DNA from 3 places in the Staphylococcus sp. IVB6181 genome. Region 2 is predicted to be linked to each of the others. Evidence: riboswitches for the same ligand, from Rfam matches in the RefSeq annotation. Region 2 holds a riboswitch; each other region holds the start of a gene.
The links. Region 2 has a riboswitch for thiamine pyrophosphate ahead of thiC (phosphomethylpyrimidine synthase ThiC). Riboswitches for the same ligand answer to the same signal wherever they lie in the genome.

Region 1: linked by a shared signal. The riboswitch ahead of MUA90_RS02120 (thiamine phosphate synthase) and the one ahead of thiC (phosphomethylpyrimidine synthase ThiC) in region 2 are both predicted to bind thiamine pyrophosphate.
Region 3: linked by a shared signal. The riboswitch ahead of MUA90_RS09695 (ECF transporter S component) and the one ahead of thiC (phosphomethylpyrimidine synthase ThiC) in region 2 are both predicted to bind thiamine pyrophosphate.

Annotation. Positions count from the first base shown of each region.
Region 1 is NZ_CP095096.1:490,982-498,644, reverse strand. It holds gene MUA90_RS02145 (hypothetical protein) at 1-374, opposite strand, end outside; gene MUA90_RS02140 (oxidoreductase) at 611-1,468, opposite strand; gene panB (3-methyl-2-oxobutanoate hydroxymethyltransferase) at 1,536-2,345, shown strand; gene panC (pantoate--beta-alanine ligase) at 2,345-3,199, shown strand; gene panD (aspartate 1-decarboxylase) at 3,201-3,584, shown strand; TPP riboswitch at 3,845-3,956, shown strand; gene MUA90_RS02120 (thiamine phosphate synthase) at 4,040-4,603, shown strand; gene MUA90_RS02115 (NAD(P)/FAD-dependent oxidoreductase) at 4,606-5,736, shown strand; gene thiS (sulfur carrier protein ThiS) at 5,720-5,920, shown strand; gene MUA90_RS02105 (thiazole synthase) at 5,922-6,689, shown strand; gene MUA90_RS02100 (ThiF family adenylyltransferase) at 6,689-7,663, shown strand, end outside.
Region 2 is NZ_CP095096.1:2,105,537-2,113,199, forward strand. It holds gene trpS (tryptophan--tRNA ligase) at 1-125, shown strand, start outside; gene MUA90_RS10260 (hypothetical protein) at 272-562, shown strand; gene thiC (phosphomethylpyrimidine synthase ThiC) at 636-2,381, opposite strand; TPP riboswitch at 2,541-2,640, opposite strand; gene MUA90_RS10270 (GNAT family N-acetyltransferase) at 2,731-3,342, opposite strand; gene MUA90_RS10275 (MsnO8 family LLM class oxidoreductase) at 3,366-4,355, opposite strand; gene MUA90_RS10280 (peptide ABC transporter substrate-binding protein) at 4,525-6,192, opposite strand; gene MUA90_RS10285 (ABC transporter ATP-binding protein) at 6,206-7,249, opposite strand; gene MUA90_RS10290 (ABC transporter ATP-binding protein) at 7,239-7,663, opposite strand, start outside.
Region 3 is NZ_CP095096.1:1,992,210-1,999,872, reverse strand. It holds one part of gene MUA90_RS14095 (IS3 family transposase) at 1-560, shown strand, start outside; one part of gene MUA90_RS14095 (IS3 family transposase) at 563-1,435, shown strand; gene MUA90_RS09710 (hypothetical protein) at 1,662-1,886, opposite strand; gene MUA90_RS09705 (energy-coupling factor transporter transmembrane component T family protein) at 2,124-2,918, opposite strand; gene MUA90_RS09700 (ABC transporter ATP-binding protein) at 2,911-4,320, opposite strand; gene MUA90_RS09695 (ECF transporter S component) at 4,333-4,908, opposite strand; TPP riboswitch at 5,013-5,114, opposite strand; gene auxA (lipoteichoic acid stability factor AuxA) at 5,352-6,647, shown strand; gene MUA90_RS09685 (class I SAM-dependent rRNA methyltransferase) at 6,779-7,663, shown strand, end outside.

The sequences.
Region 1 (7,663 bases), 1.1 Mb from region 2:
ATCTTCTCAAATCTTTTATCTATTTTCTCAAATCTTTTATCTATTTTCTCAAATCTTTTATCTATTTTCTCAAAACCTATAACCATGTCTTGTCTTAGGTTGTTGATCTTTTCGTCTGACTTCTCGAATCTATTATCTATCTTTTCATCGAGGCGCTTGATTTCCCCTCTTACTTCTTTGAAGTTCTCATCTATTTTTTCGAACTTTTTATTAAATGTGTCATGGTCATTGTTTTGTCTCTCAATGAGCCAGTCAATGCGTTCTGTCACAACTTGAAGGTTGTTGTACTTTTGGTTCTCTTCCAGACGTTCTATTCTTGTGGCGAGTTCAGAAATTTGCGGTTTTTGTCGATTGATTTGGTGTGATGCACTCATGTTGTTTCCTTCTTTCTTCTATAATTTTTGTGAAGTACCTGTAAATTTAGGATTTGAGTTAATCGCTATGAAGGTTTCACGCATTCAATATTCAATTTGAGAATGAAATTACGCTGTATCTTATTCATAAGCTATTAACCGCCTTTCGCCATTTTCCATTTATAATATGTTTGGATATTTATTAAAATTATTATACTATAGATGGCCGAAGAGAGCTATCACTTTTAGTTTACTTTTTAAGTGAATTTAAGGATGCAGAAGATGGTTTCAAGGTAAGGTGTATACAAACCATGAGACTGTCCGGTTTGATAGATATAACCTTGTATTGCATCGACTTCTAAAGGTCTGCCGGCAAGAATATCGTAATACATACTCGTTCCCATATCTTCAGGGTAGCCTGTATATATTTTCATAATATCTTCTACTATTGTTTCAGGCAGATTTACCTCATGTGCCGCTGCGATACGCTGTCCTTCTTCAAGCAGATTACGGCATAAATTGCGTGCTTCTGGCGATTTTAATATGGCTACAGGATGTCTGCTTACTGCTGTGATGGAATTAATCCCTAAATTAACAAGAAGTTTATACCAAATATATTCTTCTATGTCTTCTTTGAGCTGCAGTTCTAAATTTGTTGTCTGCAATTCTTCTTTTAACCATTCTGTTGTATCATCTTGTTGAAGCTGGAGGATACGATCACGATAATGTATCACTTTTGAATCTTGTTTTTGACCGCTGATATAAACAACAGCTTGATAAACATGCGGATGTTCTATTTTATCAATTTGACCATGTCCGTTCTGCGCTAAAATAATAATTGTTTCATCATCAATCACATGTTCCATCTGCAAAATAACTTGATCTAACTGCGGTGTTTTGACCGCAATAAACAAAACATCCAAATGTCCTTCAAAGTGTGTGATGGGTGTATAATGCAGCACAGCAGTATCATGAGTATCCCTTTGTTGATAAGAGACACTGCCTTCTTGTTTTCCGAATAAGTGTACGTGTGCAAGATCGAATGACTGCATCAGCTCATAAGCAATCGTAGTACCGACAGCACCAGGTCCGATAACACCGAAATGTAAATCCACTCAAACCACCTCTAATTTTCAATTAATGTGTTATTCTAATATTACATTAAATAAAGGAATTGGTGTTATGAAACATTTAAACAATTTATTTGAAATGAAAAGCAACAAAGAGAAAATTTCAATGGTTACTGCGTATGATTATCCAAGTGCCAAACAAGTTGAAGCAGCTGGTATTGATACAATTTTAGTCGGTGACTCGCTTGGTATGACTGTTCTTGGATATGAGAGCATAGTACAAGTGACACTTTCTGATATGATTCATCATGCTAAAGCCGTTCGCCGCGGTGCACCAGACACATTTATCGTAGTAGATCTGCCTATCGGCGCAGTCGGTATTAATGATGAGAGCGACTTGAAAAATGCGTTGAAATTGTATCAAGCAACTGATGCGAATGCTTTAAAAGCAGAAGGTGCACATTTAATCAGCTTTATTACAAAAGCGCGTGCAATGGGCATCCCTGTAGTTTCGCATTTAGGACTGACGCCGCAAAGTGTCGGTGTAATGGGGTATAAAATGCAAGGTGCGACCAAAGAAGATGCATTACAGTTATTAAATGATGCACAGGCTGTGAAAGAAGCGGGTGCAGTGATATTAGTACTAGAAGCCGTTCCAAGCGATTTAGCAGCCCTTATTTCAGAACGTTTAACGATTCCAGTCATCGGTATCGGCGCAGGCAAAGCCACTGACGGACAAGTACTGGTCTATCATGACATGCTGAATTATGGTCAGGATCATCATGCTAAATTCGTTAAACAATATGGTGATTTCTCACAAGGTGTTTCAGCTTTAAAACACTATCATGAAGAAGTACGTGCTGGACAATTCCCTTCTGATGCCCATACGTATAAGAAACAAATACTGGGGGAATTAGAGTAATGGTACAAGTTATTACCTCTATCTCAGAGATGCAGCAGCTGGCTCAATCATTCAAGCGCCAAGGCAAAACAATCGGCTTTATTCCGACAATGGGTGCGTTGCATGACGGCCACTTGACTATGATGACACGTTCAACTAAAGAAAATGATGTTACGGTCGCGAGTGTGTTTGTTAATCCGCTTCAATTCGCACCTGATGAAGATTATGACGCCTATCCTAGACAAATTGAACAAGATACTGAATCGGCACAATCTGCTGGTGTGGATTATATCTTTCACCCCAGTGCAGAAGCTATGTATCCAGATGAAATCGGTATTGCCCTTAAAGTCGGGCGTCTTGCTGAAGTGTTAGAAGGTGCACAGCGTCCGATTCACTTCAATGGTGTAGCCACTGTTGTCAATAAACTCTTTAATATCGTTCAGCCTGACCGTGCTTATTTCGGACAAAAAGATGCGCAGCAATTAGCTATTGTAGAAAAAATGGTGAAAGACTTTAATCACCCGATTGAAATTGTGGGACAAGCGATTGTACGTGAAGCAGACGGTCTTGCAAAGAGTTCTCGCAATGTATATTTAACTGAACAAGAACGCGAAGAAGCTCCTGCTCTGCAAGAGAGCCTGCAGCTGGCAAAACAATACTATCTAAACGGCGAAAGAGACAGTAAAGTCATTATCGACCGCATCACAGATTATTTACAGCAACATACAAGCGGCCATATTGATGAAGTGGCTGTATACAGCTATCCAGAGCTGGTCGAGCAGTCGCACATTGAAGGCCGATTTTTCATTTCGCTCGCAGTTAAATTTTCTAAAGCACGCTTGATCGATAATATTATTCTTGGAGATGACCAATAAAATGATAAGAACTATGATGAACGCTAAAATTCACCGTGCACGTGTGACAGAATCGAATTTGAATTACGTAGGGAGTATTACGATTGATGAGGCAATATTAGAAGCGGTAGATATTTTACCGAATGAGAAAGTTGCGATTGTAAACAATAATAATGGTGCACGCTTTGAAACTTACGTAATTAAAGGTGAAAGAGGCAGCGGAAAAATCTGTTTAAACGGTGCTGCTTCACGTTTAGTTGAAGTCGATGACATCGTCATTATTATGACATATGCACAACTGAATGAAGAAGAACTCAAACACCACACTCCTAAAGTTGCTGTAATGAATGCACATAATGAAATTGTTGAAATGATTCATGAAAAAGAAAACTCTATCGTATTGTAATCACAATAAATTGGTTTTATTTGTCATCTTTTTTCACTGATTCTATAAAGCCAGTCCCTGTCATCCCCTGAATTCCTGGTATAGACTTGGTCTGCTATTGCTTTTTCTATCAAAGTGATTTATGATGATTTTGTAATGAAAAGAAATTAGTAATTTCAAGAATGAAAATTACAGTCCAATACGTTAACGCCTCGCTACACGAATTGTTAAAGTATTGATGTTTGATGCTTTCTTATTCTACTAAGAATTGAATAATACAATAAGTCCACTGGAAGTGCCTGTTCCTACAGGCTGAGATCCTCGTGTTTGATGAGGAAATTCTTGGAACCTGATCCAGTTCATACTGGCGTAGGAAAGTGGCGTATTGCACTTTTTAATGCGCTGTTTTCCTGTACGGAAATAGCGCTTTTTTATTTGTTTTATTTCCAGTAGAGACTTTTCAAAGGGTGAAGGCAATGTGGGTTGCGATTTCTAAACAAACAATAACCCCTGAATTAATAAAACAGTACGCGGCGATTGAACCTATAATAGATCAATTAATTTTACGTACGCGTCCAAAAGAACAAGTGAAAGCAATAGAAGCATTACTCAAAAATGATTTCCCGAAAGATAAAATAACAGTACATTCAGACAGTGAAGTTTTAAATCGATTCAACTTAACGCATATTCACTTTAAAGAAATGGATGAACGTGCCTTTCACTTGAAACAAACACATCCAGATTTATGTGTCAGCATGTCTACACATAGTCAAGCAAGTGCACAAGCAGCAAAACGCCATCATTTAGATTATGTCTTGTTCGGACATTTATTCAAAACAGCATCTAAACCTGGTCTGCCGCCGCGCGCACAAGAAGAAATCGATTCAGTTTTAACCGCAGATATTCCAGTGATTGCGTTAGGCGGTATCAACTTCGATACTTTATCTGAAGTACCACAAGGCTTCTCAGGTATCGCAGCAATTTCACTCTTCGCACATCACGATTTACACACACTAAGTTCATTAAAGGAAGGTGAATAACTATGTATGATGCAGCAATTATCGGTGCTGGTGTAATGGGTATGTCCATTGCACGTCATTTAAAAGACAGCGGTCTGAGTATTGCATTAATAGATAGAGATATTGAAGGCAAACATGCGTCTTATAAAGCCGGAGGCATGTTAGGGGCACAAAATGAATTTACCGAAGACAGTCCCCTGTTTCGTCTAGCACTGGCATCACGTTCAAAATTCGATGCTTTAAGCAAAGCTTTATTGGCTGAAACAGGTATCGATATCCAGTACCAGCAAAACGGTTTAATCAAATTAGCCGCTTCTAAAGCAGATATCCCATCACTTCAACAACAATATGCATTCTTGAACGACAATGATCCGGATGTCCGTACACTAACAGAAGCAGACTTAAATCAATTAACGCATGGTTTAGTCAAAGGTACAGAAGCAATGATGTTTGTGCCGCATGACCATCAAATTAATGCGAATCATTATACGAAAGCACTGCATGCCTCATTGAAGGATGAGCCGAACATCGACCGCTTCACCAACACCAATGTCACTGCCATCCACCGTGTCGGCGACGGTTATGAAATCGAAGCAGAACGTAATGGCCGCCGCACCATTACACGCGCCTATAAAATTATCGAAACAGCAGGTGCATGGGCCGGCAATGTTACAGAACAGCCTGACATTCAAGCAACTGTCAGCGGTGTTAAAGGCGAAGTCTTATTAGTCGAAAATGAAAATTTAGATTTAAAACAAACTTTGTTTATGACCAACGGCTGTTATATCGTACCGAAACCGCCCCACCGTTTCCTAATCGGTGCCACAAGCTACTTCGACGATTATTCTGTCGGTGTATCTGACCAAGGCAAAACATGGCTGTTGAATCAAGCTGTAGAACGTGTTCCAAAACTTAAACACAGCAAAGCACTCAAACATTGGTCAGGTGTCAGACCGTGGACAGAAGGAGAACAGCCGATTATGGATGAAGTCCAAGACAACTTATGGATTATCACCGGCCATTACCGCAACGGTATTTTATTATCACCGATTATCGGAGAACTGATGGCAGAGTGGATTATCACAGATACTTGTCCAAAAGCTTTAGAACCATTTCATAAAAACAGGAGGGAACATTATGAAGTGCATCATTAATGGCGACCCTTTCACATTTGACGAAGCTTTAAGCATTCAAAGTATTTTAGAACAGCTTGAACTTGATCCGAAACGTGTGATTGCGGAGCATAACCAAAACTTAATACAACGTGATGACTTTGCGCATCAAATAGTGCGCGAAGATGATCGTTTAGAATTATTAGAATTTGTTGGAGGCGGATAAAATGTTAAAAATCGGACCTTATGAAATGGAATCAAGATTATTACTTGGAACTGGAAAATTTGATAATGAAGAAGTACAAACGAAAGCAATCGAAGCTTCAGGCACAAACGTACTGACATTTGCGGTACGTCGAATGAACTTATATGACAAAAACCTGCCTAACCCGCTTGCGAATGTCAACTTGAAAGATTTTGTGACTTTCCCGAATACTGCTGGTGCTAAAACTGTTGAAGAAGCAGTACGTATCGCAGAAATTGCTAAACATGCGGGTGTATGCGACATGATTAAAGTTGAGATTATCGGAGATGACGAAACATTATTGCCTGACCCGATTGCGACATACGAAGCATGTAAAATCTTACTAGAACGCGGCTATATTGTATGTCCTTATATCTCAGAAGATCCTGTACTCGCAAAACGTTTAGAAGAATTAGGTGTACACGCTGTAATGCCGTTAGCTTCGCCTATCGGTACCGGCCGCGGTATCAACAACCCGCTTAACTTAAGCTATATCATCAAAAATGCGAATGTACCGATTATCGTCGATGCTGGTATCGGCTCAGCTAAAGATGCGGCACAAGCGATGGAACTCGGTGCAGATGGTATCTTATTAAACTCAGCAGTTTCACGTGCCAAAGATCCTGTGAAAATGGCAGAAGCAATGAAACTTGGTGTAGAAGCTGGACGTTTAAGCTATGAAGCAGGCCGTATTCCTGTTAAATATACAGCACAAGCTTCAAGCCCTAGCGAAGGTTTAGGATTCCTATGATGCATCAGTCAGACAATATGCCTGACATCGATGAACGATATAGCCGCCAATCTCGCTTTGCGCCCTTTGGCGCACAAGGTCAAAAGGCACTTGAACAGACACATGTCATAGTAATGGGTGCCGGTGCACTCGGAAGCCATCTCGCAGAATATCTCGTGCGCATGGGTGTCGGCACATTGACTATCGTCGATATGGATATTGTTGAAATGTCCAACCTGCATCGTCAAACACTCTTTGATGAAACAGATGTGAAGGAAATGCGTCCTAAAGTCTTCGCACTCGAAAATAAATTAAAAGCGATTAATTCAAATGTAAAGATTCATCCCATCTACCAAGAAATTACGACGACCAATATCGAACGTATGATTTCAGAAGCACAACCTGATATTTTAATGGATGGCATGGACCACTTTGCGATTCGCTTCTTATTCAATGAAGTCTGTCACAAACTGAACCTGCCTTGGATATACGGCGCAGCAGTCGGAGGTAAAGGCTCTGTTTATGCGATTGATTATACAGGTCCTTGCTTGCGCTGTTTAATGGAAGAAGCACCTGAAACCGCTGAAAGCTGTGCAATCAACGGCGTTATTCCGCCTGTGATTATGCAAGTTGTCAGCTATCAGATCGCAGAACTGATGCGCTTTGTTTCAGGCAAAGGTTTCTCAGGCAAACTGATTACCGTGTCACCTTTTGATTTGAAGCAGCAAAGTATGGATGTCAGCCGTATGAAAAACCCGGATTGTCCAGTATGCAGTAAAGGGCAATATGATTACCTAGGCCGACATCAGCCTAAAAACATCGAAGGCAGCTGCGGTGACACTTATGTCTTTCGTTTCAAACCAGAACACTTTGACCATGCAGAATTATTTCCCGGGAAAATCAATAAAGCCAATCCTTACGTTAAACAATTAGAGGTCAACGGCTATCACGCAACATTATTCAAAGATGGACGTATGAATGTACATCATTTAGAA
Region 2 (7,663 bases):
ACTATCAATCAGATAGACTTGATGAAATCTTAGACCTTGGACGCGACAAAGCAATCAAAGCTTCTTCACGCACATTGCAAAAAATGGAAAATGCGATGGGCTTAGGTCGTAAACGTAAAAGATAATCAACACATATCTACCGTATATTCTCTTCTGAGGATATACGGTTTTCTTTATCCTATTTTAAAACATTACACCACTTTAATTCCTATACCTTTAACACATTAAATACTATATAATGAATGTATACAATAAATGTGAGGTGCTTCCTATGCTTTCTGCTATCATTCGTACGATTGCTTGTATCGCAGCAACGCTTTATGTCATTTACAGTCTGTTTGTACATTACAACCCAGCAATCAATATCATTTTATTTGTCGGCTCTTTCATTATCTTTGCCTTCTTTGTCGGCAGATCTATTTTCTTTAACGGTAATTTTCCCTTATTTCATAACGCACAAGAACGTGCCAAATCCAAAGGAACAAACTACTTTTGGATTTACGCGAGTTTAACTTTTTATCTCGGTACATTGTTTATCGCTGTATTTCATACTATAAAGTAACTAAAAACAAGCCGGTATCTGCCCTATTTGAGCAAATACCGGCTTTCATTAATTTTAGACTTATATTGTCAGTTTATTGATAAATATGACTGCCTTGTTCTACAAAGTCTTTTGCTTTTTCTTTCATCGCTTCTTGTCTTTCTTGTTCATCAAAATGGTTTTGACGCAAATCATGAGAAATTCGCATTGAACAGAATTTAGGGCCGCACATACTGCAGAAGTGTGCAACTTTTGCTGCTTCTTTCGGTAAAGTTTCATCATGATATTCACGCGCACGTTCAGGATCTAGTGATAGATTGAATTGGTCGATCCAGCGGAATTCAAAGCGTGCTTTACTAATTGCATCATCACGATCAGAAGCACCTGGAAGGCCTTTTGATAGGTCTGCTGCATGTGCTGCAATTTTATAAGTGATAACACCTTCGCGTACATCATCTTTATTCGGCAAACCTAAGTGTTCTTTAGGTGTCACGTAACATAACATAGCTGTTCCGTAGCTTGCTATTTGTGCTGCACCGATAGCTGAAGTGATATGGTCGTATGCAGGTGCGATATCAGTTGTAAGCGGTCCTAATGTATAGAATGGTGCTTCTTTACAATAGAAATCTGCTAGATCTTGGTTTTCTTTAATTTTATGCATTGGGATATGTCCTGGTCCTTCAATCATAACTTGAACATCGTGTTTCCATGCAATATCAGTCAATTCGCCTAATGTTTTCAATTCAGAGAATTGGCTTTCATCATTCGCATCATAAATAGAACCAGAGCGTAAACCATCTCCTAATGATACTGCGATATCGTATTGATTTAAAATGGCACAGATATCATCGAAGTGTTCGTATAAGAAGCTTTCTTCATGATGTGCTAAACACCATTGTGCCATGATGGAACCGCCGCGTGAGACAATACCTGTTAAACGATTAACTGTTAACGGTACATAGCGAAGCAAGACACCTGCATGAATAGTAAAGTAATCGACACCTTGTTCGGCTTGTTCGATTAAAGTGTCGCGATAAATTTCCCAAGTTAGATCTTCAGCAACACCATTCACTTTTTCTAACGCTTGATAAATCGGTACAGTACCGACAGGAACTGGTGAGTTTCTTAATAAATATTCACGTGTCGCATGAATATTTTTACCTGTTGATAAATCCATAATTGTATCTGCACCCCAGTGTGTCGCCCACACTAATTTTTCAATTTCTGCTTCAATTGATGACGACACCGCTGAGTTTCCGATATTCGCATTGATTTTCACTTGGAAATTTTTACCGATAATCATCGGTTCTGATTCAGGGTGGTTGACGTTATTAGGAATAATCGCACGTCCTCTTGCAATTTCATCTCTGACAAATTCAGGTTCTACCCCTTCACGTACCGCTACGAATTTCATTTCTTTTGTGATGATACCTTGTTTTGCATAGTGCATTTGAGTAATGCGTTTACCTTCTTTTGCACGTTTAGGCTGATAATTGAAAGGTGTTTCTACAAATTTATGATGGCCTTCTTTTTTAAAGCCGTTATCAATCGACTGTACTTTACGTCCTTCATAAGCTTCTATATCATCACGTGCATCAATCCAGTCGGTACGTAATTTCGGAATCCCTTTTTGCACATCTACTTCATAACCTTCTTCATGATAGACACCTGCTGTGTCATAGACCGTTAATGGCGCATTCTTTTGTGTGCTGTACTCTGTTACTGTATCGCTTAATTCGATTTCTCTGAAAGGCACACGAATATCCTCATCTGCCCCTTGCTTAAATACACGTTTGCTTGCTGGAAAACCTTTTTTTAATTCAATGGCTTCTTGTTTCATAAAAATTAATCCTCCCTGCTTCAATGCTAGGAGGTATACCTTAAGACACGACAAATAAGAAAACGCATTCATAAATTTATGAATGCGCAAAGATTTATACATACTGAACTTGATACAAACATACACCATGCATGTTTGTATTTATTCGTTTGATTACTTAATCGTCTATGTACGCTTCCCTACGCTAGTACTAACTAGATCAGGTTCAAAGGGTTGATTTGTATATCTTTCAGCCTATAGGGCACCCCTAGCAATGAAATATTTAATTTACATTTTTATACTAACACTCAACAATCTAATATACAAGTCAATGCGATAGTTTGTATTAAACACCTTTTATTGTAGAATTTCAGTTTAAATATTTTCTCATTTTATTCAAAGTTACTCTGACTACTGTCGTCTCCCCGACCTTTTCATAGCCTAACTTTTTATATAAAGCATTCGCTTTGTCATTGTATTGATTGACCGTCAGTGAAATTTTATCAAACCCTTTTTCTCTCGCTATGTTTTCAGCTGCTTTCAACAGCGTTTGGCCTACGCCGCGGCGTTGAAAATCTGAAGATACAGACAACATAGAAACATGATACTCATCTTCTTCTGCTTCTTTCAAGTTGATTAAAGAGAAAATAGATTTGTAATATATCATCAACTGCGGTACAACAAATATCCGCTTCAATGCTACAATCTCCACTACCGTCGGTACTAATGCTTTTTCTAATTCTCGGTACGGCATACATGTGATTAGTCCTGCCACTTGTCCATCAATCATCGCGGCAAGTGTATGCTCATAACTGAAACGATTCTTTCTCATTTGGTAAAGCTTTTGCATATAGTGTTCGATCACACCTTGATTATCGCTCCCTACCATCACATGGCATAAATTGCCGATAGCGATGTAGTTTAATGCGCCCGCCTCTTTAAATTCTGGTCTTGCAGATGTAATTTGTATTGCGTTGTTCACGTCAAAAATCTCCTTTGTTTCTATCAAACGTGCTCGGGTGCTAATTGTCTGACTGTGTTCATTCTCAACTTATGATTTGGAATCGGCATATGCAGCATCCATTCATCTATAAGTCCGCTTCGATTAATTTCATCTAATTTGCTAACTACTTCTTCCTTATTTCCGCTCATAATATGCATACGTTTCTCAACAACTTCAAATTTTTCATTGCTTTCAGAAAGATATGCATCGACTTGTGCTTTTGTATTCAAAACCGTACGCCTGCCATCTTCTGAAATCAGCTCATAATGTCTTTGAGAAAAACGAAACGGTAATTGATTGCCGTCTCTCGTAGTAATCATAACAGGTACGCTGACAATAAATCTTCCTTCAGGGTAGCGAGATTTATAAGCTTTTAATGCTTCTTCTAAATCTTCTTGACTCGAATTAATGAAAAATGCATATATAATACCGACTTTAGCTTCCGCTGCTTGAATCGCAGCATTTAAACTCGTCCCAAGCAAATAAATCGGAACACTTGGGTGGGTACTGTCTCTTTTAGCTGTTTTAAGTCCAGCATATTTTGAGTCTGGGTCGAAATTTTGTGTATTCAGTCCTCTTAAAGTCTCAAACTTTTCATTAAACGAAAGTCCATGCTCTTTTAAATCTTCTTTCAATATACCTGTTACTTTCGGGAACCCGCCAGGTGCTTTGCCCACCGCTAAATCTGCACGATGGTTTGATAATTCGTCAATCAAATGGAATTGTTCTATCACCTTCAACGGATGATAATGCATCAGCATGACACCGCCTGATCCAATGCGCATGTGCTTTGTCTGATTCAATAAATGCATCGTCAAAATTTCTGGTGATGTACCGATGACATCATTTAAATTATGATGTTCTGCGACTAAATAGCGGGTATATCCCAATTCGTCTGCAAGTTGTGCCAATTCTACCGTCTGACGCAGTGCTTCCTTTGAAGTTTGTTTTTTTGTAATTGGTGTTTGATCTAATATACTCACCGGCAGCATGTAACCCTCTCCTATTCTCTGCTCTTAAATTCATGCTATGGCTCAAAGATGAGAAAGTCAAAAACTATGATTTCACCATAATGACGAAAAAAAGAAAACACGGCCTAAATCGACCGTGTTTTCGATATTTAAATCCCCTTATTTTGTGAAAAATTTATCCCTTTGTTGATTACTCTTTATCTTTCTTTTTCTTGCCTGTTTCTCTATCGATACTATTATCGATATAGGCATGTTTTAAGGTTGTTTCTCCACCGATTTCATGGTAAACAATACCTTTCAGCTGAGGGTTGCGCAAACTTGCTGCACCTTGCTGATAAATCGGTGCGACTGGTGCTTCGCTTAACATCAGTTCTTCCGCATCTTTCAAATGATCGATACGTTTTTTTGGTTGTTTTAATAATGAACCGTTCGCTTCTTTTAACATACTATCGAATTTTTTGCTGCTCCAGTCTGTGTTGTTTTGAGCATTATCTGTTGTCATCGTATCTAAATACGTCATTGGGTCTGGATAGTCAGGTCCCCAACCAGATAAAGACATAGAGTAGTTCATTGTTAATTCGGCTGTTACCCTTTGTTTGAACGGTAATTGTTTGATATTTACATTCACACCTGGCAAGTTCTTTTCAATTTGTGATTTGATGAATTGGGCTGAAATTTTTGAACTTGGGGTATCTTCTGTATTTAATGTAAATGTAAATTCATTTTTGCCAAGTGCTTTTTTGGCTTTATCCAAATGTGCTTTCGCTTCTTTCGGATTATATTTCAATGGTGATTCAACCATATCAGCGTAATCTTTGCCATCAGGCAAGATTGCTGTTTTCTTCGATGTAAAGCCATCAAATGGTTTTGAACCATCGCCTAACACATTATCAACATACGCTTTTTTATCTATAGATTGGGCTATAGCGTAACGCATATCTTTGTTTTGGAATTCTTTTTGTTCTTTTTGATTTAATTTCAAGAAGAAAGTAGATGCTTTCAGGCGTTTGAACAATGCCGGGCTGTCTTTATATTTCTCTACTTGCTCTGATGTAATCCCTGCATTATCTACAGAACCAGTATCATATAAAGATGCACCTGCTTGTTGGTCTTTTAACACTTTGTAGCTGACTTTATCTAATTTAACAGCTTTTTTGTCCCAATATTTCGGGTTCTTTTTCATTAGAATTTTGTCTTCAACTTTCCAATCTGTTAATTCGAATGGTCCGTTGTAAACTGCTTTATCTGCAGTTGTCCCATACTTTTTACCATATTTTTTTGCTACTTTTTCATTTTGCGGCATATATGTTCCGAATGCGAGCATTTGATCAAAGTAAGGTAATGGTTTGTTCAGCTTAATTTGAAGTGTGTAGTCATCCAGTGCTTTCACACCCAATTTACTTGCTGGCAGCTTACCTTCGTTGATTTTTTGCGCGTTTTTCATATCGTACATAATGTATGCATATTCAGAAGCTGTTTCCGGCTTCAATGCTTTTTGCCAAGCAAATACGAAATCATGCGCTGTGACAGGGTCGCCGTTTGACCACTTCGCATTTTTACGCATTTTAATTGTTAATGTTTTACCGCCATCACTTTTCTTAGGCATGCCTTTGGCAATCGCCGGAATCGCTTGGTCGTCATCATCTAATGCATATAAACCTTCATAAACTTGGTTATAAATATTAAATGATACGGTATCTGTTGCAAGTACACTATCCAGCGTACTCATATCTTGTGCTAATACAGAACGGTAAACTTGTCCCTTGCCATCATAAATACCGCCGCCTTGACTGCAACCACTAAGTACAAGGGCTGCGATAATCAAAGTCATAGCAAATGAAATTAATTTTTTCTTCATCGCTTTATCCCCCTTACACCGTTTGTTGTAATCTTTGTCTTAATTCTTCTGCTTCTTCATCTGTCACAAAGACATAATGTCCAGCACTGACTTCCTGCAGCGTACGTCCCTTGTCTTTCTCTTTATCTTCTTTATAAGTCAGACGTGTTCTTGTACGTTCGCTTTCAGGATCTGGCTGCGGTACTGCAGATAACAAAGATTTTGTGTACGGATGTAAAGGATGGTTATAGATTTCATCCGCCGTACCTAGTTCTACGATTTTACCGAAATGCATCACTGCAATTCTGTCTGAAATGTATTTCACCATAGATAAGTCATGGGCGATGAATAAGAACGTAATCCCCTTTTCACGCTGCAATTTCAACAATAAGTTGACGACTTGTGCTTGTATCGAAACGTCTAATGCTGAGATAGGTTCATCTGCGATGATGAATTCTGGTTCTACAGCCAATGCGCGGGCAATACCAATACGTTGTCTTTGCCCACCTGAGAATTCATGCGGATAACGATTGGCATGTTCTTTGTTCAGCCCTACTGTTTCTAACAAGTCGTAAACACGCTTTTTACGTTCTCTCGTATTTTTTGCTAATTTATGAATATCAATACCTTCAGCAATAATATCCATGACTTTCAATCTTGGGTTCAATGAAGCGTACGGATCTTGGAAAATCATTTGGATTTTCTTATTGAATTTCAGCATATCTTTGCGTTTCTTAATATCTTGTATATTAACCCCTTCGTAATATACTTCTCCTGCTGTTGCATCATTCAGTTTGATTAAAGCTTTGCCGGTTGTCGATTTCCCGCAACCTGATTCGCCTACTAAACCGAATGTTTCCCCTTTGAAAATTTTGAATGAAATATCTTCAACTGCACGTACTTCATTGCGTTTGCCGACATTGAAATATTGTTTTAGATTTTTAACTTCTAACAATACATCTTGTGACGGCGTTTCATTGCGTTGTGCTTGAAGCGCTGCTTGTTCATGTTTTGTTTCTTCTTGCTGCTTAAGCGCTGTTTCTGATTCTGTAAATTGCTGCTTGTGATTATCCTTCATTGAACGCCACCCCCTTTTGTCGTTGCGGCTTATCGAACTTATTAGCCAGTTTTCTTTGACGCTGCTGAACCAGCAATGGCGGTTCAACTTTCGGTGCACGTTCATCCAACAACCAAGACTTTACAAAATGTGTCGGTGAAACTTTGAACCAAGGCGGCTCTTCTTTAAAATCAATATCTAAAGCATATTGGCTTCTAGGTGCGAAAGCGTCTCCTTTCGGCGGATGCAATAAATCCGGCGGTGTTCCTGGAATCGCTGTTAATTCAATATCATTGCCAGTTTCTAAATCAGGCATTGATGACAGCAAGCCCCAAGTATATGGATGCTGCGGATCATAGAAGATTTCATCGATTTCTCCTCTTTCAATCATTTGACCGCCGTACATCACTGCCACACGGTCCGCAATATTAGCAA
Region 3 (7,663 bases), 110 kb from region 2:
AGGTGATGTTTAAATATCACCAATATAAAGTACATGGCGTTGAGGTACTATTACCAAAGAAAAGCAATAATACTTATAGTAAAGCATTTAAAGAAACAATTGTTCAGGAATACTTAACTGAAGGTGTTTCTGCTGTTGATTTAGCAATAAAATATAATATTCCAGCATATTCTACTGTTAGGGATTGGATAAAACGATATACTTTAGGAAAAGAGAATGTTTCATATTCTCCATTACTAGGGGTGTATTCAATGAAAGCGAGAAAAACAACGTTCGAAGAACGTGTAGAAATAGTAGAAGCATGTATTGAGTCAGAAAAAGATTATAAGAAAACAGCTTTAAAATATAATGTTAATTATGGCCAAGTATATAGTTGGGTTAAAAAATATGAACAATTTGGAAGTGCCGGTCTTGTAGACGGAAGAGGTAAAGGTAAGCCAACTCAGACAATGACTGATGAAGAACAAGCATTAGCTAAAACAAAAGCTCTTGAAGAAAGAATCAAATACTTAGAAATGGAAAACAAGATTTTAAAAAAGTTGAAGGAGAAAGAAAGAGAGCTGATCAATCGCCGTTTAGACAAATAGTTGAGTACCTTGTAATAGAAGACTTAAAAAATGAATATCCAATAACTCTGTTATGTAAGGTGGTTGGAATTTCTAGAGCCAGTTATTATAAGTGGAGAAAGAGAAGAGAATTTAAAACACAGCGTGAAATTGAAGATGAAATATTAATGAAAGAAATCTTGTGGATTTTCAATAGATACAACGGTAAATATGGTTATCGTCGTATTCGTATATATATCTGTTTAAGACTGGATAAAAAAGTAAGTCGTAAACGAGTATATCGTTTAATGAAAAAATTAGGTCTAAAATCTTGCATACGTGCTGCAAGAAAAAGATATAGACCCTCAACACCTACTATTACTGCAGAGAATTTATTAGATAGAGAATTTAGTGAAACGGAAGCTAACAAAAAATGGGTAACAGATGTGACAGAACTTATTTTAGAAAATGGAAGGAAATTTTATTTAAGCGCTATCAGAGATCTCGGAACAGGTAAAATTGTAAGCTATGATATAAGTTATTCAAATAACAATCAGCTGGTTTTTAATACTTTCAATAAAGCGTTAAAGAAAGTGAAAAATATAAGCGGCTTAATACTACATAGCGACAGAGGTTTTCAATATACAAGCAAACATTTTAAATTCTTGCTCGATGAGCAAGGTGTTATTCAAAGCATGTCACGAGTCGGACGATGCATAGATAATAGTCCAATGGAATCATTTTGGGGAATAATGAAATCAGAAATTTATCGCGGTAATAGACATTATAAATTCAAGGATATAAAAACTGCACGCTCGCAGTTTAAAGAATACATTGATTTTTACAACAATGAGAGAATTACTTTGGAAATGGAAAGATTAATTGCTTAACTTCTAACTAATGTCTACCCTAAATAATCTGGTAAAAGAAGTAGTGTGCGTAGCGCACCACTTTTTTACCAGATCAAGCAAACGATAGTGCGCTAGGAGAATAAAAAAACTGTACAAACGAGATTTATCAACTCATTTGTACAGTAACTTAAAATTTGTTTATCAGATTCCTAATAAATTATTTTTTGTTTTTTTCCTGTCTACTTGACAGGGAGCAGTTCATCCCTTACTCATCAGGTGTTGATTTTGCCATATCGATATAGGCTTGTTTATAGCCAGCCACAAAGCGAGAGCTGTGTTTATTGAAAAGTTGGCGGAAGCGCCAAGCACGTTTGCGTTTTTTGATAAAACGGTTAAGTCGGCGTTTTTTATTTTTAAGTTTTGTCATGGTTTCAATTTCTCTTACGGCTTGTTGGTAGCCTTTTTCGTATGCATCGTTACGTTTCTTCATGAAAATTGCCTCCCATCGTATGTGTAAATCTGATTACCTTAATTATAGCATTTATAATAGGGGTGTATTAACTAAAAAAAGAAATGATGGTTATTATAAAAATAAGCAGCAAACGGTCGAATCGGTAACCGTCTACTGCTGGGAAAAATATGGATGAATGAAAATGTAAATATTGGTTGGGCTGCAGCTCGACGACTAACAGCCCGATAGCTATTTTAAAAACTACATCGAAATGTGTCAACCACGTACATCCATGATGCCTGTAATCGGCACATAATGTGCTAATAATATAGCAGTGTTTAATATTGCGGCGAAGAGTAAGATAAAGATCAAGTCGCGATAACTAAATGGTGGGTAGTAATAATAAGTTCTCGGACCATCTTTAAATCCTTTTTTCTCCATCGCAACAGAGAGTTGATGTGCTTTTCGGATGTTTTGGCTTAATAGAGGAATCATCAAATGCTTGATGCGTTTAAAGCCTCTGTAATTGGATTTATCCACCATACGATAGCGCATCTTCAATGATTTTCTTAATTGTACAAATGAACTGATGATTAAAGGTACCATACGTATCGCTGCCATAAAGGCATAAGCGACTTTAGGTTTTACTTTTAAGTGCTGCATTAAACTGTAGAAGATCATCACAATTTGAGAAGTGAATGCCATCACAATTCCAAAGAAAGTTACAGTATCTGTACGCATTGATAAATGCAGACCTCTGACTAAACTTTCTGTCGTAATATGAATAAATCCTAACTTAAATAGCGTATGTGTACCATCACCATAGAAAATCATGAACAGTGCTGAGATGATACTGAATAGTATCGTATAAACTACAAATAGTGCTGTTATCTTAAACTTCATACCGCCAAAGATGAGTAAGAATAATAACATCAGAACGGTTAAATAAATCATCACATCAAAATTGTGTATAAAGATGACAAAGAAGAATAAGAAAATACCTAAACCTAATTTGGTAATGATATTGACTTCATCTACGAAGGTGAAATATTTTTTCCATGCTTCAAACATTGTCTTCACCTTCCATTTCAAAAAGCTCATCTTCACATAACATATGATCGCGCAACTCAATACGTCTTGTAGGGTAGCGTTCGATAATATGCGGATCGTGTGTAACCATTATAATGGTTTGTCCTTGTGCAACACGTTTTTGGAAAAGTGATAATAAATTAAATGTGTTGCGGCTGTCTAAACCAAACGTCGGCTCATCTAATAAGATAATATCAGCATGAGAGCTTAGCGCTGTTGCGACGCTTAATCGACGTTTTTGACCCATAGATAATTCGAACGGGTGATGTTCTTGAACAGCTTCTAAATTCAACATTTGTATCAGTTGTTTTGTTTCTGCTTCTGCATCAGGGCCGCTGAAGTTGATGAAAATCTCTTCATAAACTGAATTTGTGATAAATTGCAGTTCTGGATTTTGATAGACCAAGTACATATGCTGGGCAGCTTCTTTAATTTTGTGAAGCGGTTGGCCGTCATAGGACATGGCACCGCGATATTTAATCAGCTGCATCATCGATTCTAATAAAGTGGTTTTACCGGCACCGTTTTTACCGGTAATCGTAATCCACTCGCCATCACCAATTTCAAAGTCAGGGACTTGAATCAAGGTCTTTTTGCCTCTGATAATTTCACCCTCTGTATACTTAAAGCGTGCTTTTGAAGGTGCAGCAGCGTTTAAATTTGGTTGTGGTGCATGGTCCCAAGCTTTAGGGTGCCATACGCCGTATTCTGTCAATAAATCTTCATGCTGGTTCAATATTACCTCAGGTGTGTCATCAGCAATGATGTGGCCGCCATGGCCCATTAATATGACACGATCGACATGTTCCCAAATATGTTCTACTTTATGCTCAACGATGAGTACAGTTTGATCTTGCCACATCTCTTTGATTTTATTCCATAAATCCTCAGTCGCATCTACATCCAGCATAGCGGTCGGTTCATCCAAGAAGAGGGTATCTGCTTCTTGGAGTACCGTTTCAGCAATAGCTAATTTTTGTTTCATACCTCCGCTTAATTGAGACACGGTTTGTTTTGGACCTACTTCTAAATCTACAGATTCTAAAGCACGTTGAATTAACGCATCCATATCTTTACGCGGTACTTGTTTGTTTTCTAATACGAATGCTAATTCCTCATATACTTTAGGCATACAAAACTGTGTATCCGGGTCTTGGAAAATGACACCGCTGTTTAAATCTGCTTTTAAGTCATCATACTTCATAGGCAATTCAATCAAGTTCGGTACAATACCGCTTAATACATTAAGCAAAGTACTTTTGCCGCAGCCTGATGGACCTAAAAGCAAGACTTTTTGTTTGTCAGGTATTTCTATATTTAAACCATCAAAGATTTTATTTTGTGCATTTGGATATTTGAGTCGTAAATTTTGAGCAAATAACAAGATAATATCTCCTTACAAATTGTCGTAATCTTTTTTAGAAGCAGGGCGGAAGAGTTTGGTAACTCCGGTTTGATCCAGTGCTTTGACAAGATAGTATGGGAAAATCCCTGCTAATACAATACCGCTGATACAACGGAAGAACACATATAAGAATAAGTTCCATCCTGCAACTTCACCAAGATAACCATAGTAGAAGTCGATAGGGAAAGTAACAAGTGCAGCTGCTAAACCAGCAATGACTGCCACCATTAATTTGCGTGATTTATAACGGAAAATCGCAAAAATAATTTCACATGCTAAACCTTGAAGCAAGCCGTAAATAATTGTTGCAATATCAAAGCGTCCCATGACGATAGTTTCACCAGCACCCGCAGCAAATTCAGCGAGTAAAGCGACGCCTGCTTTAGGAATGATCAGGTAAGCAACAACAGCTGCAGCAAACCACATACCATAAGATAATTCTTCTAAGTGCAATCCAGTCACTTGCATCGCTTTGTATACAAGGTTCCAAATGTTGTAAATGATTGCAAAGATGACTGCGATTAACACAGTAACTAAGATATCTGAAAGTTTAAGCCCTTTAGACATAATGAATCAATTCCTCCTATAAAAATAAAAAACACGCAAACTTGTCTAGCAAGCAGCGTGAAACAGGCATCGGAACAAACCGGTACCACCCTCAATCGACAACCGGTTCATCTTCCGCACTTTCCTACGCTAGTCCAAGCTAGATCAGGTTCGAAGGGTTTGAAGCATGTGCTTCATCTCAGTTCGAAACACCCCTAGTGCATTTATTCATTTGATTTATAATAAATGTATGCTTTTTAGTACTAGATGTCAAGGTCATTTTGCGATTCATCCTTATAAGAACGGGTATTGAATTAAGATGACAAAAGATTAAATTTGTGTAAAAACAAAAGTAAAGGATTGAGTGTGCTGACCAATTCTAATATACTACCATAGAATGATTTACTATAATTTTTAAAGACACAACACGTCTGTTCATATATAATAACTATGAGGTGAAAAACATGTCGTATATAAAGAAGCACGCTGAGATCATTTTTAGTTTGATTATTGGCATTGTTTCACTTTTAATTGGCATCATTGTACTGCTCAATTTATCATTCATCCATAAACTTGCTAAGGGGAGCAAGGTTGACTTACATATTAATAATGTGTGGGATTTCATCAATGCATTCTTTATTGAAATTATCCGGATTATGAGTCAATTTATCGGCCATTTCCCTATCATCAGCGCCATCTTAATCATCTTATTCGGCGTTGCATTGCTTTGGATCGGCTATTTGTTATTTATCACGACAAAATATGATTATGATATTTCAATTTTCTTCCTTATAATAGGAATCTTTTTCTTCCTCATCACAATTGTCTTTATGACACAAGTCTACGGTTTCTTCGCAGTTATCTTTATTATCCCGTTCATTGTGCATATTGGCTATATTGTTTATAAGGACGAACTTAACAGCGACCATCAGAAGGAACATTATTTATGGATCATCTGTACGTATGGTATCAGTTATTTAATATCTCAGATTTCGTTATACGGAAGAATAGAGAGTCATGAAATTGCATTGATTGATATTTTAAGTGTCAATGCTTTCTTCTTAGTGATGTGGTGTTTAGGCCAAATGTCGATTTGGAACTTCTTATTCCTAAGACGTTCATTGCCTTTAACTAAAGCAGAACTTGGAGAAGAGATGGAATACTCTAGAACTGATAAAAATGGTGCAATCAGCCAAACGAAAGAACAATTGCGTGAAATTCAAGAACGTACCCAAGAATTCACACACCGTACACGCAGAAGCATTGACTTAGAGAAAATCAGAACAAAAAAAGATAAAATTAAAAAGACAATTAAAGATAAAATTGATTTGCAGGAAGACGATATTCCGAATTGGATGCGTCGACCGAAATGGATCAAACCAGGTATTGTAGAGTTAATTTGCGGAACGATTCTGTTCTTATTCACATTATTAGAATTGAACAACCGTAATGGATTATTTATGTCAGGCGATTGGGAATTGTCACAGACATCTTATGTTATTGAATGGGTGACTTTATTCCTATTGCTGCTTGTCATCATCGCTTATATTATTACAACATTGACGCATTTCTTACGCGGCAAACTGTACTATGCACAACTCTTCATGGTAAGTATCTTGTTCTTCAAATTACTTACTGAATTCGTGAACATTATGATTCATGGCTTATTATTATCAATTTTTATCACACCGATTTTATTTATAATGCTTGTTGCGGTAACCATTGCATTTATTATTCAATTAAGAACACCGGACCATTAACAACAAGCTGAAGTCGAGAAATCAAATAAAGATTTCTCGGCTTTTTTATTTTTTTAGTTGTTCTGTTTAGAAAGGGACTGTATTATACGTTAAGATGAAAGTAACTACACATAGAAGGCGGAATAATAATTATGAAGACAGCAATTTTAAATAAAGGCAAAGAACAAAAATATTTAAACCAGTATCCTTTAGTAGATGAAGAAGACATTTTTGAACATAGTCATTTAAAAGACGGGGATATTTTCCATATCATTACTGATGACGGCCGTTATATTGCTACGGCTTACGTAGGCCGTCAGCATAAAGGTCTTGGCTGGGTATTAAGTTATGATGCACAAGAAACAATCGATACTTCATTCTTTGAAGGTTTGTTTGAAGCGGCTTTAGATTACAGACAATATTATTTTGATATCGATGGTACAAATGCGTTTCGTCTATTCAACGCAGAAGGAGACGGTGTAGGCGGTTTGACAATCGACTATTATAATCGCCATTTATTGATTCAATGGTATTCAAAAGGTATTTATAAGTTCAGATATAATGTACTAGAAGCAATCAAAGCTGTGTTCCCGTATACATCTATTTTCGAAAAGACACGCTTTAAAGACAGTGATGTAAAAAGCGGCTTTGTGACAGGTGAAGCACCTGAATTCCCGATTGTCATCGAAGAAAACTTCACATTTTATAATGTTGATTTAGACGATGGACCTATGACAGGTATTTTCTTAGACCAAAAAGAAGTCAGAAAGAAATTGAGAGATGTTTATGCACCTGAGCGCAGTGTATTAAACTTATTCAGTTATACAGGCGCATTCTCAGTCATTGCGGCTCAAACAGCGTTAGAAACAACAAGTGTTGATTTAGCTAACCGCTCAAGAAGTTTGACGGAAGAGAATTTTGGGGTAAATGGTATAGACCCGAAAACACAATATATTTATGTGATGGATACGTTTGACTTTTATCATTATGCGGCAAGACACGGCAAGCTTTATGACACAATTGTGATTGATCCGCCA